Linked DNA regions of Pedobacter sp. W3I1. The main gene of each other region encodes a partner of the protein of the gene in region 2 in a complex. Links are inferred from orthologs where the notes say so. Each region holds a gene or a part of one and is shown on either strand. Other genes may lie near its edges.

Region 1 (3,250 bases), 2.5 Mb from region 2 along the record:
ATCCAAATTTTTTGATTTTGGATGAGCCAACTAATGATCTCGACATAGACACATTGAACGTTCTTGAAGAATTTTTAGAGAACTTTCCAGGCATATTAATGTTGGTTTCCCACGATAGGTATCTGCTTGATAAAATGAGTGATCAGCTATTTATCATGGAGGGTGAAGGTGTAGTTAAAATTTATAACGGCAATTATTCTGAGTATCGTTTGAGTTTAGATCAACCAAAAGTTAAAACAGAAACCAAAAAAACTCCCACTCCTGTTGTAGAACAAGCACCAGTTAAAGCCGTAAAAAAATTAAGTTTCAAAGAGCAAAAAGAATTAGAAGATAGCGAAAAAGGTATAGCAGAATTGGAAACCAAAATAGTTTCGCTTAACGAAATTCTGGTTAAAATTGATGCGGCTGACTATATAAAAATCCAGGAAGTTTCAAATGAGATAGAGTCGCTTCAGGTAAAGCTAGATGAATTAACCATGCGTTGGCTCGAACTCTCAGAATAAAAGCGCGATTCAAAGATGTTTTCCGCGTTATGTTTCACGTGGAACATTAAGTATCGTCATGCTGAATTTATTTCAGCATCTCAATAAAAGAATAGATAAAAACCAATTGTTCCACGTGGAACAATTAAAGAAATAACAAATAAAATGTTTTCAAAATACGATTTGATTGTCGTTGGCGCTGGCCATGCAGGCTGTGAAGCTGCTGCTGCAGCTGCCAATTTAGGATCATCTGTTTTATTAATTACAATGAATATGGGTACCATTGCCCAAATGAGTTGTAACCCAGCAATGGGTGGAGTAGCTAAAGGACAGATTGTTCGTGAGGTGGATGCCATGGGTGGTTATTCTGGTATCATATCTGATAAATCGACCATTCAATTTAGAATGCTCAACAAATCAAAAGGCCCTGCGATGTGGAGCCCTAGAGCACAGATAGACAGAATGCGCTTTGCTGAAGAATGGAGATTGGCACTAGAGAGAACACCCAACCTGGATATGTGGCAAGATAGCGTTGTAGGCTTACTGGTAAAAGACAATACAGTATATGGCGTTAAAACATCTTTAGGGATAGAAATAGAAAGTACAGCAGTAGTGCTTACCAATGGAACTTTTTTGAATGGCGTAATGCACATTGGAGAAAAGAAATTTGGAGGAGGCAGAACAGCTGAAAGAGCATCAACTGGAATTACCGAGCAATTGGTAGAATTGGGTATGGAAGCAGGCCGTATGAAAACGGGCACTCCCCCACGCGTAGATGGAAGAAGTTTGGATTATACCAAAATGGAAGAGCAATGGGGAGATGAAAACCCTGGTAAATTTTCCTACACTGATACTGAAGTTTCGACCGATCAACGTTGTTGCTGGATTACCTATACAAATGGAGATGTTCATGAAACTTTAAAAGAAGGTTTCGAAAAATCGCCAATGTTTACCGGAAGAATTAAAGGTTTAGGACCGAGATACTGTCCATCAATTGAAGATAAAATTAACCGTTTTGCCGAACGCGACAGACATCAGATTTTTGTTGAACCTGAAGGATGGAATACTTGCGAAATTTATGTAAACGGATTTTCAACTTCACTTCCGGAAGATGTACAATTTAAAGCTTTAAGGTTAATACCAGGTTTCGAACAGGCAAAAATGTTCAGGCCAGGTTACGCCATTGAATATGATTTCTTCCCACCGACTCAATTGTCTTTAACCCTGGAAACTAAACTGATCAGCAATTTATTTCTAGCCGGACAAATTAATGGAACTACAGGATATGAAGAAGCCGCTTGTCAGGGTTTCATGGCTGGTATAAATGCACATCAAAAAATCACAGATAAACATGAACTGATCATGAAAAGATCTGACAGTTATATTGGCGTTTTAATTGATGACCTGGTAACAAAAGGAACGGAAGAACCTTATCGTATGTTTACATCGAGGGCCGAACACCGTTTGTTATTGAGACAAGATAATGCCGATATCCGCTTATCTCCTATCGGGCATGAGCTGGGTTTAATTTCTGATGAGCGATTAGAAAAGGTAAATCAGAAAATTGCTAATGCCGATGCTTTGGTTAAATTCACCAAAACCCAGGGTATCGAAATGAGCGATGCAAATCCAATGCTCGAAATTTTAGGATCAAGCGCTTTAAATCAAAATGTAAAAATACACAGTTTGGTAGGCAGGCCTCATGTTGGATTACCTGATCTGATTAAAGTAAGTAAAGCGCTTGCAGAAGCCACCAAAGATTTAGATAACGAAACTATTGAACAAGCCGAAATCAAAATTAAATATGAAAGTTATTTTGAAAAGGAAAATGAAATTGTAGCCAAGATGTTGAAGATGGAAGACAAAGAAATTAAACCAGATTTCGATTACAATAAAATTGTTTCCATTTCAAAAGAAGCCAGAGAAAAATTATTTAAGATCAAACCGCGTACTTTAGGTCAGGCATCACGGATTTCGGGCGTTTCACCTTCAGACATATCAGTTTTAATGGTCTATATTAATAAGTAATTGATTATCAATACTTTAACTGTTTTAAAACAGACTTAAAATAAAGCGATATAAACTAAAAAAAATATTTTTTAATGTTGCGGTTCCAAAAAGTATAAAAATTCGTAAGAACGTTTAAAATATGCCAAATTTAAAAGCTCAGTATTTTAACCTTAATAATTTAGCGGTTGTTACAACCTTGCTCCTATTTTTTGGTTGTGCAAGTATCCAAACACCACAAGGTGGGCCAAAAGATACGAAGCCGCCAAAAGTTTTAAGCATGACTCCAAAAAATCAAACGAGGAATTTTAATGCTAAAAAAATTGTGATCGAGTTTGATGAATACTTTAATCTTAAAGATGAGTTTAAAGAATTTTCTATTTCACCAGATCAGGAAAAACTTCCTGAGTTAAAAAAGAGACAAAAGAGATTAGAAATAAATCTCAAGGATTCTTTAGAAAAAAATACGACTTATACTTTAAACTTCGGAAAATCTGTTGCCGATGTTAATGAAGGAAATGTAGTTAAAAATTTATCTTACGTTTTTTCTACTGGCCCGGAAATAGATTCGCTATCATTAAGTGGAAAAGTAATTAATTCGCTAACGGACGAACCTGAAAAAGAAGTTACTGTTTTTATATTGCCTTTAGCAAGAGATAGCATTTTTGGAAAAAAACGTCCATCAATATATAGCACTACTGACAGTGCAGGAACCTACAAATTGAATAATCTAAGAAAAGGTACATATAAAGTATATGCAG
Region 2 (3,135 bases):
TCCAACAAATTGAGTTTAAAATCCATGGCTGGCGAGGCATCAACAGAAACGGATAAGCGTTCGTCAATAATCTGTATTTCTGTTATTGCACTCCATTGGATAAATGTTTCATGCTCATGATAGTGGAGCCCATCTGCCGATACCGTTAAAAGTATTGTTTCTGCTCCTTGCTTAGACCTATAGGCTATCACCTGAATGGCCAATAAGGTAAATATGATTACTGCTGCGTAATAAAAAAGCTGATGTACCATCTCTTTGTCTTCTGCAATATAGAAAAGGATCATCATGATAAAGACGGTAAGCAAACAAAGACCTACCATAACAGAACAGCCAACATAGTTGCGCACTCTTCTATATAAAACTATTTCACCTTTCATAATTTAAAACATGATACATACCGGTGTTGTGAAGATAAGGAAAATATCTTTGGTATAGTTTGGAAGCTGCAGTTGTAGGAAAACGGAATCGGAAACCCTATTAGATTATTCGGAATGCCGGCTTTAGGTTGAAACCAAAGCGGAAAACCTTTACAACCCGAACAAACAGATATATGGAAAACATGTTTTTGAAACCCACAGCTGGGCAGGTTGGCAACTGTTTTTAAAAATGCTGTCTAATGATATTCAAATCTCAGTTTATTATCTTCAACAAATAGATATGTAGTCTGGTTGCCAAGGTAATTATGGATAGGGTACTTGCCGTCCATTTCCTTAAGGGATGAAATCAAGCTTTTAGTAACCATCTGCAGCCGTTGTTTAAAGGAATTCCTTTTAGCTTCAATATCTGATATTTCCACCTCATTGATCGAAGCATCGATATCATGACCGAGATTGTGGATTTTGTTCAGAAGATCTAAGTATTGATTAAACTGTTCCTGGATGGTGTATGTACTCATATCAAACAATAAACGGAAAACCCCTCATAATAGTTTGTGGCCAAAACAAAATGCCCCGATGCCCTTTACCGATCAGCAGCAAATATGGTAGAAACCAGCTGGCTTTATTCGGCTATCACCTATTTCTCATGTCAATACATTTTTAAACTGAGTTGTCGAAATTAGTGGTTGTTTTAGAGAGTTATTTGCCAATACAAAACTTCGTAAAAATATTCTCCAACAAATCATCTGTCGTTACAGTACCGGTAATTTCGCCAAGATAATGCAATGCCTGTTTAATATCCATTGCCAGGAAATCAGAGGTAACCGGATTATCTACATTGGCCAAAACCCTTTGCAGGGCGTGTTCGGTTTGTTTTAACGCTTCTACATGGCGGATATTCGTTACCAGGGTTTCGCTGGTATTAATGTGATGCAAGTTTACCTGCTCCAATAAAGTGGTTTTAAGTTCATCGATACCCTGTTTTTCTTTAGCTGAAATAAAAACAACATCTAAAGCTTTCAAAGCTTTACGTTGCGCATCAGCAAGAAGATCAGCTTTATTGACTAAAATTAAATAGGGGATAGCCAATTGCGCTAAACCCCGAATCTGCTCTTCAATTTCTGAAATACTTTGAGCGGCATCGGCCATATAAATGATCAGTTTGGCCTGTTTCATTTTCTCTAAGGTACGTTCTACGCCTAAAGCTTCGATGATATCGGCTGTATCGCGGATTCCGGCCGTATCAATAAAACGGAAAACAATGCCACCAATGGTAAGTTCATCTTCAATGGTATCGCGTGTGGTTCCGGCAATATCCGAAACGATAGCGCGTTCTTCGTTCAGGAGGGCATTCAATAGGGTAGATTTACCCACATTAGGTTTACCTGCAATTACAATAGGAACCCCATTTTTAATCACGTTTCCCATTTCGAAAGAGGAGATTAAGCGTTGTAAAACATAATTGATCTTGTTCACCAGGTTTTTTAATTGCTCACGGTTGGCAAACTCTACATCTTCTTCTGCAAAATCGAGTTCAAGTTCGATCATCGAAGCGAAATGGATCAATTGTTCTCGTAATCCTTTTAATTCGTTGGCAAAGCCACCGCGCATCTGTTGCATCGCCACATCATGCGAAGCCTTCGAATTGGAGGCAATTAAATCGGCAACTGCTTCTGCCTGACTCAGGTCGAAAGCACCATTTAAAAAAGCACGTAAGGTAAATTCGCCGGGTTTGGCAGCACGGGCACCTTTGTCAATTAACAGGTTAATAATCTGTTGGATAATATAGTTAGAACCATGGCAGGAAATTTCTACCACGTTTTCTTTGGTATACGATTTAGGAGCAACAAATAAACCTGCCACCACTTCATCAACAATATGATCGCCATCTTTAACCAGGCCAAAATGTAAAGTATGCGAAGCCTGCTTTTCTAAATCTTTTCCTGCAAAAACAGTATTGGTAAGGGAAATAGCCTCCGGACCAGATAAACGGATAACGCCAATGGCGCCAGAACCCTGGGGAGTAGATAAAGCAATAATGGTATCTTGATTATTCATGTGCGGTATTAAAGCTGCAAAAATAAGGCTAATCTATGGGTATATCGTGTAAGAGAAGTAATTTTTTAAAGTATTGGTTAATCGGTTAATTGCCAAACGCCAAACGCTAAACTGATTAATGGTTGAAATTGATTAAGCTATGCCAGCTTAAACTCCCAGCTAACTTTCGTAACTTAAAACATTTAGAAAACAATTGTGTTATAAACCTCAAATCAGAATAAGCTTTTATGACGAACAATTTACCCCTGACCGTTAAACGATCTATAGAATTATTAGGGCTGATGGCCGTTGTAGCCGTGATGGTAATTGGAAGAGATATTATCATGCCCATGTTGATGGCTTTTTTTATCAGTATTATGTTACTACCGGTGTATCGCTTTTTAAAAAGAAAAAGAATACCCGAATCGTTGTCCATCGTGCTATCCATTTTATTGGTTGCGCTCTTTGTCGCTTTAATTGTCTGGTTTTTTTCGAACCAGATTGGCATTTTGGTTAAAGATTTTCCGCAGATAAAAGCGAACGTAACACAGCATATCAATTCGTTGAGCGATTGGATTAGCCGCATTACCCACTACGACGATAAGCAGCAAAAAGCCTTCATACAAACTAAAAGCGACGATTTGATGAACATGGGGACCTCACTTGCAGGGGGCGCCGCTGTAACCTTAAGTGGCATTTTTGTATTTATTGGTTTATTGCC

Evidence for each region. Proteins that work in one complex are often made in the same cells at the same time.
Region 1: the proteins of mnmE (region 2) and mnmG are in contact, whole or in part, in a solved structure (PDB 9HIP), measured with the Escherichia coli proteins. The link is inferred for Pedobacter sp. W3I1 from one-to-one orthologs.

What each region holds. Positions count from the first base shown.
Region 1 is NZ_JAUSXN010000001.1:340,283-343,532, forward strand. Bases 85-3,078 are described here. They hold mnmG (tRNA uridine-5-carboxymethylaminomethyl(34) synthesis enzyme MnmG), read left to right. Parts: upstream 85-647; coding sequence 648-2,510; downstream 2,511-3,078. Other genes in these bases: QF042_RS01455 (ABC-F family ATP-binding cassette domain-containing protein), read left to right, coding at 85-503; QF042_RS01465 (Ig-like domain-containing protein), read left to right, coding at 2,632-3,078. Outside these bases: more of QF042_RS01455, read left to right, coding at 1-84; more of QF042_RS01465, read left to right, coding at 3,079-3,250. UniProt on the Escherichia coli protein: NAD-binding protein involved in the addition of a carboxymethylaminomethyl (cmnm) group at the wobble position (U34) of certain tRNAs, forming tRNA-cmnm(5)s(2)U34.
Region 2 is NZ_JAUSXN010000001.1:2,878,373-2,881,507, forward strand. The notes cover bases 257-3,135. They hold mnmE (tRNA uridine-5-carboxymethylaminomethyl(34) synthesis GTPase MnmE), read right to left. Parts: upstream 2,436-3,135; coding sequence 1,077-2,435; downstream 257-1,076. Other genes in these bases: QF042_RS12000 (hypothetical protein), read right to left, coding at 257-377; QF042_RS12005 (hypothetical protein), read right to left, coding at 614-895; QF042_RS12015 (AI-2E family transporter), read left to right, coding at 2,663-3,135. Also shown: more of QF042_RS12000, read right to left, coding at 1-256. UniProt on the Escherichia coli protein: Exhibits a very high intrinsic GTPase hydrolysis rate. Involved in the addition of a carboxymethylaminomethyl (cmnm) group at the wobble position (U34) of certain tRNAs, forming tRNA-cmnm(5)s(2)U34.